One region of the Streptomyces sp. NPDC012510 genome, then DNA from elsewhere that is predicted to be linked to it. Evidence: riboswitches for the same ligand, from Rfam matches in the RefSeq annotation. Region 1 holds a riboswitch; the other holds the start of a gene.
What was found. A riboswitch is a leader RNA that binds a small molecule or an ion and turns the genes downstream of it on or off. The one in region 1 is predicted to bind thiamine pyrophosphate.

Region 1 (5,348 bases):
TTCACCTCCGTGCCGCGATTCTCGCTGAGGGCCTGGGCCGGGGTGCCGGGCAGGCTGGGGTCCGGAGTGAAGAGCCACTCCAGCATCTCTTCGTCGGTGAAGCCGTCGTCCCTCAGGAGGGTCAGGGTGCCGGACAGGCCCTTGACCACCCTGTCCCCGTCGATGAAGGCGGCGGGGACGTGCAGTGCGCGGTTCTCACCACGGCGTACGGCGATGAGCTGGCCTTCCTTCACCAGTTGCCGTACGCGCGTCACCTCGACGTCGAGCATCTCGGCGATGTCGGGGAGGGTCAGCCACGCGGGGACGAGAGCATCGATCTTTGCGTCAATCTCGGTCACGTCTCCAAGACTGCCATCTGCGACTGACACTGGGTAGCCGAGCCGCCTCCGGCGAGGCCGACGGGGCGTACGCCTGCGGCGACACCGCAGGCCCCGCTTCCCGGCACCGGGCTATGCCGTGGCGGCCTTCAGGGGCCTCGACGGATCCCGCAGGAGGGCCGGGTCCATGGGGGTGCCGGCGTCGATCAGGCGGCGGCCCTGGGCCAGGTCGCGGGGGCGGCCCACGGCGAGGAGCGCGATGAGACGGCTGTCGCGGAGCCAGCACACGGACCAGGCGGCACCGGCGGGGTCGCCGCGCCAGAGGGTGGTGTCGGCGAAGGCGTGGTCACCGGCGTACTGGACGAAGCGGCCGAACTGCTCCGACCAGAAGTAGGGAACGGGATCGTAGCGCTCGGGGGCCTCGCCGAGGATGTTCGCGGCGACCGTGCGGGGGCCCTGGAGCGCGTTGTCCCAGTGGTGGACGAGGAGGCGCTGGCCGTACCTGCCCGAAGGGAAGGACGCGCAGTCGCCGACGGCGTAGACGTCGGGCGCGGAGGCGCGCAGGTGATCGTCGGCCACCACCTCGCCGTGCTGCGCGCCGAGCTCGATGCCTGAGCCCTGCAGCCAGGCCGTGGCGGGGCGCGCGCCGATGCCGACCACGACGGCCCCGGCCGGGATCTCGGTGCCGTCGTCCAGGACCACCGTCCCGGGCTCCACACGCTCCACGCGCGCGTGCGTGCGCAGCGTGGTGCCGCTGTCGGCGTACCAGGCGGTCATCGGCGCGGCCACCTCCGCCGGCAGCGCGCCCGCCAGGGGCCGGTCGGCCGCCTCGACGACCGTCACCGCGCACCCCGCCTCCCGCGCGGCCGTCGCGAACTCGGCGCCGATCCAGCCCGCGCCCACCACCACGATGTCGTGCTGCTGCGCCAGCACCGGCCGCAGCCGCTCCGCGTCGTCCAGCGTCCGCAGCAGATGCACTCCGGGCACGCCCTCGGCCCCCGGCAGCCGGATCGGTTCCGCGCCGGTGGCGATGACGAGGACGTCGTACGGGACGGGTCCGGTGGCCGTGTCGAGTTCATGGTCGGCGGGGCGCAGGCCCGACACCTCACGGCCCAGCTGGAGTTCGATGCCGAGCGCCTCGAAGTCGACGTCGAAGGCGGAGCCCTCGGCCTTGCCGAGCAGCACGGCCTTGGACAGCGGTGGCCGGTCGTACGGCTGGTGGGGCTCGGCGCCGATCAGTGTGACGGTGCCGGCGAAGCCCTGTTCGCGCAGGGCGACCGCGGTCTGCACACCGGCCATGCCCGCGCCCACGACGACCACGCGGCGTGCCGGTGACGTGCCCCGTTGTTGCGTCTGCTCGCTCACCTGATCACCATAGACAACTGACTGTTCATCAGTCAGGGGGCATGCTCGGTGACCTGCTCCACAACGCTGCTCCCGGCACCTTCCTGTGACTCCCACTCCCAGGTCTCCTCCAGGCGCACCCGCCCGTCGGGGAGCTCGACCACCGTCGACACGCAGTGCCCCGAGGACGTCGTCCCGTCCCGCTTCAGCTGCACGTACCGGAAGTCCAGCCGGTCGCCGTCCCTGGTGCCCACCAGATGCCCGCGCACGACGTCGCCGCCCGTGTACTCCGCCCAGATCTCACCGTCCTTCTCGTGGTAGGTGAACCGGGTGCGGGTGCCCACCTGACCTGGGGCCTGGTCGGCCACGGGGGCGAGGACGAGACCGTCGAGCGAACGTGCCACGGGTGGAGGCTCCCTTACTGAGACTTACGGCGGCGGGCTAGGGTGGCCAACGTAGAGCACTCGCGGGAGCCCGGACGTACCGGGCTGAGAGGGAGGCTGGCGGCCTCCGACCGTACGAACCTGATCCGGGTCATGCCGGCGAAGGGAGGGGCTGGACGCCCATGTCGCGTACACACACGTCAGACGTCCTCGTCGTGGGGGGCGGAATCATCGGGCTGGTCACGGCGTGGCGGGCCGCCCGGCGCGGGTTGGCCACGGCCGTGGTCGATCCCGAGCCCGGCGGCGGGGCCGCGCAGGTGGCGGCCGGGATGCTCGCCGCCGTGACGGAACTGCACTACGGCGAGCAGACACTGCTGGGGCTCAACCTGGAGTCCGCACGCCGCTACCCCGACTTCGCGGCCGAGCTGACCGAGGAGACGGGCCTCGACCTCGGCTACCGCCGCTCCGGCACGCTCGCCGTGGCACTCGACGCCGACGACCGCGCCCACCTGCGGGAACTGCACACTCTGCAGCGGCGGTCGGGCCTTGAGTCGGAGTGGCTGAGCGGCCGTGACTGCCGCCGTCTGGAGCCGATGCTGGCCCCCGGCGTGCGCGGTGGGCTGCGCGTCGACGGGGACCACCAGATCGACCCGAGGCGGCTGTCCAGGGCCCTCGTCGCGGCCTGCGAGCGCGCCGGGGTGGTGTTCCACCGGACATGGGCTGAGGAACTGTCGGTGGTACGGGCGCGGGCCGCCGGGGTCCGGACCGGTGACGGTGACCGGTTGGCCGCCGGGCAGGTCGTCCTCGCCGCGGGCAGCCTCAGCGCGCGGCTCGCGGGGGTCCCGGAGGAGGTGCTGCCGCCGGTGCGGCCGGTGAAGGGGCAGGTGCTGCGGCTGACCGTGCCGAAGCCCTGTGCGCCCTTCCTGAGCCGGACCGTGCGGGCCGTGGTCCGCGGCGGTCACGTCTACCTGGTGCCGCGCGAGAACGGCGAACTCGTCGTCGGCGCGACCAGCGAGGAGCTGGGCTGGGACACCACGGTGACGGCCGGCGGGGTCTACGAACTGCTGCGCGACGCCCATGAACTCGTCCCCGGGATCACCGAACTCCCGCTCACCGAGACCCGTGCGGGCCTGCGCCCCGCCTCCCCCGACAACGCGCCGCTCCTCGGCCCCACCGCACTCGACGGTCTGCTCCTCGCGACGGGCCACCACCGCAACGGGGTGCTCCTCACCCCGGTCACCGGCGATGTCATGGCCCATGTGCTGACCGCCGGTGAACTGCCGGAGGAGGCCAGGGACTTCACGCCGCTGCGGTTCCGCGCCGGTGTGGCCCGCGCACTCATGGAGCAGCCCGCGTGAGCGCCACCGAGACCCTGAGCATCCTCGTCAACGGGGAGCGGCGGGAGATCGCTCCCGGTACGGCGCTCGACGCGGTCGTACGCGCTCTCACCGCGTCCCCGTCCGGGGTCGCCGCCGCCCTCAACGAAACCGTCGTCCCTCGCGCGCGATGGACGTCCACCGCCCTCTGCGAGGGGGACCGCGTCGAGGTCCTCACCGCCGTCCAAGGAGGCTGATCCATGGCAGACGACCCCTTCGTCCTCGGCGGTACGACCTATTCGTCCCGGCTGATCATGGGCACCGGTGGCGCGGCCGGCCTGGACGTCCTGGAGCGTGCGCTGGTGGCCTCCGGCACGGAGCTGACGACGGTCGCGATGCGCCGGGTGAACGCCTCCGTGCACGGCTCGGTCCTGTCCGTGCTCGACAGGCTGGGCATCCGTGTACTGCCCAACACGGCCGGCTGCTTCACGGCGGGCGAGGCCGTGCTGACCGCCCGTCTCGCGCGCGAGGCGCTCGGCACCTCGCTGGTCAAGTTGGAGGTCATCGCCGACGAGCGGACGCTGCTGCCCGATCCGATCGAGCTGCTCGACGCCGCCGAGACGCTGGTCGACGACGGTTTCACCGTGCTGCCGTACACGAATGACGATCCCGTGCTCGCGCGGAAGCTGGAGGACGTGGGCTGTGCGGCGATCATGCCGCTCGGGTCGCCGATCGGGTCGGGGCTCGGGATCCGCAATCCGCACAACTTCCGGTTGATCGTCGAGCACGCGCGCGTGCCGGTGATCCTCGACGCGGGGGCGGGAACGGCGTCGGACGTCGCGCTCGCGATGGAGCTGGGGTGTGCGGGGGTGATGCTCGCCTCGGCCGTCACCCGGGCGCAGGAGCCGGTGCTGATGGCCGAGGGGATGCGGCACGCGGTGGAGGCGGGACGGCTGGCGTGGCGGGCGGGCCGGATTCCCCGACGGTACTTCGCGGAGGCGTCGTCGCCGGAGGAGGGGATGGCACGGCTGGACCCGGAGCGGCCGGCGTTCTGAGCGGCGCCTCATGGCTCGCAGGACACGGCCCCCGCGCCCCTGAGCCTTGAGACGCCCGACCGTCCCCGACCGGTCACAGCTCTGCTGCAGTCCGCACCGGACGTGATCCGGGGGTCGGTGGCGGCTCGTAGACTCGCTGCGTGGACACGACCCTTCAGGACCCGCTTGTCGGCCGGGTGCTCGACGGCCGGTATCGAGTCGAGGCGCGGATCGCGGTCGGCGGGATGGCCACGGTCTACCGGACCGTGGACACCCGCCTCGACCGCGTGCTCGCGCTCAAGGTGATGCATCCGACGCTGGCCGCGGACCGGATGTTCGTCGAGCGGTTCATCCGTGAGGCCAAGTCGGTGGCGAGGCTGTCGCACCCGAACGTGGTGGGGGTCTACGACCAGGGCACCGACGGCCCGTACGTCTACCTCGCGATGGAGTACGTGGCCGGCTGCACCCTCCGCGACGTGCTGCGTGAGCGCGGCGCGCTGCAGCCCCGGGCGGCGCTGGACATCCTGGAGCCCGTGCTCGCCGCGCTGGGCGCCGCGCACCGCGCCGGGTTCGTGCACCGGGACATGAAGCCGGAGAACGTGCTGATAGGGGACGACGGCCGGGTCAAGGTCGCCGACTTCGGGCTCGTACGGGCCGTGGACACGGTCACCAGCACCACCGGCACCGTCCTCGGCACCGTCTCCTACCTCGCTCCGGAGCAGTTGGAGCACGGCACGACCGACACCCGGGTCGATGTGTACGCGTGCGGCGTGATGCTCTACGAGATGCTCACCGGCGGCAAGCCGCACGCCGGGGACTCCCCCGCACAGGTGCTCTACCACGCACTGCACGTCGACGTGCCCCCGCCGTCGGCCGTCGTTCCGGGGCTGCCGTACGAGCTGGACGAACTGGTCGCCTCGGCGACCGCCCGCAATCCCGAGCTGCGGCCGTACG
Region 2 (5,348 bases), on a different contig from region 1:
GCTGCTGCTGCTCGGCGCCAAGCGTTTCGGCGACACTCCCGTCAACTCCGGCGCGGGCACCGCCACCTTCCAGGCCGCCTGGCTCCTCAACGGCGGCCAGAAGACGGACATGGACCGCCTCCAGGACCACCACCTCCAGTGGATGGCCCGCCTCGACGCCATGGAGGAGGTCGACGGTCATCTCCTGGTGCACTCCGACACCACCGCCTACCGCGACTACGGCGACTCCATCGAGGCCGTCAACGACACCATCCGCGAGACGATCACACGCAATGACGCGGACGAGGTCTGGGACCTCTTCCGCAAGTTCACCCGGCGCTTCTCCTTCCGCGACGAGGGCGGAGCCGACGCCGTGCGCTCTCTGCTCGACGTCTACGGCGGCACCCGCATCGTCCATGGTCACAGCCCCATTCCGTACCTCCTGGGCGAGGTCGGATCGGAGGACGGTGAGGAGGACACGGGACCTTCGGTCGAAGGACCGTACGTCTATGCGGACGGTCTCGCCGTCGCCATGGACGGCGGCGTGACCATGGCCGGAAAGCTGCTGGTCCAGGAACTTCCGCTGCCTACCTGAGCCGTCAACGGGCAGGCGACTTCCGTCGGAAGACTTCGCTGGCCAGGGGCCAATTTCCGCAAACCCCCTGTCACCGCCTGCCGTCACCGCTCTACCATCTGCTTATCCGTAGCAGGCTCCCCTCCGTTTCTGCCCGACGGCTCGTCAGCATGCCGAGCCACAAGCCCTACGGAGCATCGGGGGATGCACATGAACAGCGTTCCGCAGCACCTGCTCAGTGAGGACCGCCAGGAGTACGAGCGGATCCTCGGCGAGGCGCTGCGCTCCGCACCACACCGCCCGGAATTCGCCGCTGGCCTGCGGCGGCTCAACCCCGAACAACTGCGCACCATGGCCCTCAACGCCACGGCGATCATCACGGCCGCCGCGGCGACCGAGTACCAGTACTACGTGAAGGTCCGCGACGACTTCCGCAGCCCGTCGTCGGCCAGCCCATCCACCCCCGATGGAACGGCGACCGGCTCCAGCGAACCGGACGGAAGCGCGGTGGGTTTCGCGGCCACCATGGGCGAGGTCACCGAGGCGGCCGGTGCGGGCGCCGGTGCGATAGCCGCGGTGCTCGCGCCCGTCCTCGCCGGCACCGCCGCCGTGCTCTTCCTGCTCGTGGGGTACGTCATGAAGGTGCTCGACCCCGAGCGGGCGATCGCGGAGACCCTCCTCACCACGGGGTGGGTCTTCGGTGCCGTCACCGCGGCCGCGATCCTCGTGGCCGCGGTCGGTCTGCTTCTCACCGCGCTGCGCAACAACGCCACCGCCCTCCTGGACGTCGGTGCTCGCAGCAAGTTGAACGACGAGGTGAACCGGGCCAGGGAGGCCTGGCGCGAAGCCCTTCTGGAGCGTGGCATCCTGCCGTTCCTCCGCGACGCCCTCGCGAACCCGGGCCCGGCGGCACTGGAGGAGTCCGACCGACCGGCACCGCCCAGCCGTATGCCGCACCTCGGTTACAACCGCCCCAGCTTCAGCAGCAGCCCGGACAGCGGCGGCACCGCCTCTCGCCCGAGTTACACCAGCCCGGACTTCACGAGCCCGGACTTCGGCGGCCCGGAGCACCGGCCCGAATGACGCCGGGCCCCGGCCGCCGCCCCGGCATCCACCGGGCTGGCGGCCCCGGCGCCACACCCACGCCGGCCGGAACGGACCGCCCCACAGCGGCGAGCGCTTCGCCCAGCCGGTCTCAGGTCACCGCTGCCCCGTGGCGGCGGGCTCTCCCGGCAACCGGCCGGAAGAGCACCGCTTGGCGCACGGGGGACCTGCGTCCGCGATCGGACCACGTCCGCCGTGTCCGACCCGCACGTCGGTGCGCCTCAGTCCGCCATCGGCAGGTAGACCCGGTTTCCCGCCTCGGCGAACTCCTTGGACTTCTGGGCCATACCCGCCTCGATCTCGGCCCGGGAACCGCCGTGTTCACGACGGATGTCCTGGGAGATCTTCATCGAGCAGAACTTCGGGCCGCACATGGAGCAGAAGTGGGCCGTCTTGGCCGGCTCGGCCGGGAGGGTCTCGTCGTGGAACTCACGGGCGGTGTCGGGGTCGAGGGCCAGATTGAACTGGTCCTCCCAGCGGAACTCGAAGCGGGCGTCCGACAACGCATCGTCCCACTCCTGTGCGCCCGGGTGCCCCTTGGCGATGTCCGCCGCATGGGCCGCGATCTTGTAGGTGATGACGCCGGTCTTCACGTCGTCACGGTTGGGCAGTCCCAAGTGCTCCTTGGGAGTGACGTAGCAGAGCATCGCGGTGCCCCACCACGCGATCATCGCGGCACCTATGCCTGAGGTGATGTGGTCGTACGCCGGTGCGACGTCCGTGGTCAGCGGGCCGAGCGTATAGAACGGAGCCTCATCGCAGATCTCCTGCTGCAGATCGATGTTCTCCTTGATCTTGTGCATCGGAACATGTCCCGGGCCTTCGATCATGGTCTGTACGTGGAAACGCTTGGCGATCGTGTTGAGTTCCCCGAGGGTGCGCAACTCCGCGAACTGCGCCTCGTCGTTGGCGTCCGCGATGGAGCCCGGCCGGAGGCCGTCGCCGAGGGAGTACGTCACGTCGTAGGCGGCGAGGATCTCGCACAGTTCCTCGAAGTTCTCATAGAGGAACGATTCCTTGTGGTGTGCCAGACACCAGGCCGCCATGATCGATCCGCCGCGGGAGACGATGCCGGTCTTGCGGTTCGCGGTGAGCGGCACATACGCCAGGCGCACGCCCGCGTGGACCGTCATGTAGTCCACGCCCTGCTCGGCCTGCTCGATCACCGTGTCCTTGTAGATCTCCCAGGTCAGTTCCTCGGCCTTGCCGTCGACCTTCTCCAGTGCCTGATAGAGCGGCACCGTGCCGATGGGGACGGGGGAGTTGCGCAGCACCCATTCACGGGTGGTGTGGATGTTCCGGCCGGTGGACAGGTCCATGACCGTGTCCGCTCCCCAGCGGGTCGCCCAGGTCATCTTCTCGACCTCCTCCTCGATGGAGGAGGTGACCGCGGAGTTGCCGATGTTGGCGTTGACCTTCACCAGGAACCGCTTGCCGATGATCATCGGCTCGATCTCCGGGTGGTTCACGTTGGCGGGCAGTACGGCCCGGCCCGCGGCGATCTCCTCGCGCACGACCTCCGACGAGACGTTCTCCCGGACGGCCACGAACTCCATCTCCGGGGTGATCTCCCCGCGTCGTGCGTACGCGAGCTGGGTCACCGCTCGGCCGTCACGACTGCGGCGCGGCCGACGCGACCGCCCCGGAAACACCGCGTCGAGGTTGCGCAGTCCACCGCGCGGCGAGGTGTGCTTGATGCCGTCGTCCTCGGGGCGCACGGGACGGCCCGCGTACTCCTCGGTATCTCCCCGGGAGACGATCCAGTTCTCGCGAAGAGGGAGGAGCCCCCTCCTGACGTCGGTCTCGGCTGTCGGATCGGTGTACGGGCCGGAGGTGTCGTACAAGGTGACGGACTGCCCGTTGGTGAGGTGCACCTGGCGGACCGGCACCCGTACGTCGGGGCGTGAGCCCTCGATGTACGCCTTGTGCCAGCCGATGGACTTCCCGGCCTCCAGGGGCTGTTCGCCCCGATTCTTTTCGCCCTCGGACCCGGCAGATGTCCCGTCCGTCCGGCCGGAGGCAGACGTGCGTGTGTCCTCGATGGTCATGAGACCTACTCCCTACGCCGGCATTACCCGGTAACAGGTTCAGCGGTCGACGCAGCGATTTCCGCCCGACGATGTTCCACGTGAAACATCGCGTCTGCGGAGGTCAGCGCCCTCTCAGCCCGGTGCTCCGAGCTCCCGCGTGTGCAAAGGTGCCCCCACGCTAGCGGCAGATGTGGCGCGGTGAACAGTGGGCATCGCTCGTTCTTGCGATGATCGGGCGGTGACCACGACGCAGCAGCCACCGCCTCCACCCTCCGAGCCGCCCCATGGCCATGGCCCAGGAAACGGCCACGGCCATGGCTCCGACGGCGGCCATGGCTCCGACGGCGGCCACGGCCATTCGCACAGCCACAGCCACGGCCCAGCCGCGCCCGTCTCACAGCATCTTCGCAAGGTCATCGCCGCGGTGCTGATCCCCTTCGCGACCGCGGTCGTCGTGGGCCTCGTCGTGCTCTGGCCCGGCGGCGCACCGGCGCACGAGCGCACCGGGGTGGGCTTCGACCGGCAGACGCAACAGGCCACTGTGACCAAGGTCGATGCGGTCGACTGCTCGTCGGTGAACGCCTCCGGCGTCCCCCCGACCGGCGACACGTCCACCGCCGAAGGCTCGGCCGCACAGCAGCAGGCGAACGGCACCTGCAAGAAGGCCACGGTCCGGGTCGACACCGGCAAGGACAAGGGACGTACGTTCACGGAGATCGTGCAGCCCGACCAGTCACGGCAGTTGGAGCAGGGCCAGGAGGTCGTGGTCGCTTACGAGCCCGCCGCGCCCAAGGACCTGCAGTACTCGGTCACCGATGTGAACCGGAAGCTCCCGATGGCGCTGCTCGCCGGGATCTTCGCGCTCGCTGTCGTGGTGGTGGGCCGGCTGCGCGGTGTCATGGCCCTGGTCGCGCTGGCCATCAGTTTCATGGTGCTGACCCTCTTCATCCTGCCGGCCATCCTGCAAGGCTCGAATCCCCTGGTCGTCGCGGTGGTCGGGGCGAGCGCCATCATGCTGATCGCGCTCTACATGTGCCATGGACTCTCGGCCCGGACATCCGTGGCGGTGCTCGGCACGCTGATCTCGCTGCTGCTGATCGGTCTGCTGGGTTCGGGGTTCATCGGCTGGGCCAGCCTGACGGGCAACACGGACGACAACACCGGCCTGATCCACGGGCTGTACCCGTCGATCGACATGAGCGGTCTGCTGCTCGCGGGCGTCATCATCGGTTCGCTCGGTGTGCTCGACGACGTCACGGTCACCCAGACCTCGGCGGTCTGGGAACTGCACGCGGCGAATCCCGCGATGGGTTGGCGTGGGCTGTACCGCGCGGCCATCCGGATCGGCCGGGACCACATCGCCTCGGTGGTCAACACCCTCGTCCTCGCCTACGCCGGTGCCGCGCTGCCGCTGCTGCTGCTCTTCTCGATCGCCCAGAGCAGTGTCGGCACGGTCGCCAACAGCGAGCTGGTCGCCGAGGAGATCGTGCGCACGCTGGTCGGCTCGATCGGTCTGGTGGCCTCCGTCCCGGTGACCACCGCGCTGGCCGCCCTGGTCGTCTCGGCCGACCGCCCCACTGCCCTGGAAGCAGCGGCCGCTCCCGCTCCGGCTCCGGCGCGCGGAGGAAAGGGCCGTCGCCGCAAGCGCTGAAGCATTACAG

Region 2: it holds a riboswitch for thiamine pyrophosphate, as region 1 does, so the genes downstream of both, thiC (phosphomethylpyrimidine synthase ThiC) here and thiO (glycine oxidase ThiO) in region 1, are expected to answer to the same signal.

The regions. Positions count from the first base shown of each region.
Region 1 covers NZ_JBIBEN010000017.1:157,071-162,418, reverse strand. Annotated here, with positions in the region: gene ACFY9I_RS29060 (Rv2175c family DNA-binding protein) at 1-338, opposite strand, end outside; gene ACFY9I_RS29055 (FAD-dependent oxidoreductase) at 450-1,682, opposite strand; gene ACFY9I_RS29050 (hypothetical protein) at 1,715-2,065, opposite strand; TPP riboswitch at 2,118-2,229, shown strand; gene thiO (glycine oxidase ThiO) at 2,227-3,402, shown strand; gene thiS (sulfur carrier protein ThiS) at 3,417-3,617, shown strand; gene ACFY9I_RS29035 (thiazole synthase) at 3,621-4,415, shown strand; gene pknB (Stk1 family PASTA domain-containing Ser/Thr kinase) at 4,556-5,348, shown strand, end outside.
Region 2 covers NZ_JBIBEN010000004.1:196,945-202,292, forward strand. Annotated here, with positions in the region: gene ACFY9I_RS08705 (metallophosphoesterase) at 1-574, shown strand, start outside; gene ACFY9I_RS08710 (hypothetical protein) at 758-1,636, shown strand; gene thiC (phosphomethylpyrimidine synthase ThiC) at 1,879-3,705, opposite strand; TPP riboswitch at 3,698-3,854, opposite strand; gene ACFY9I_RS08720 (YibE/F family protein) at 3,926-5,338, shown strand.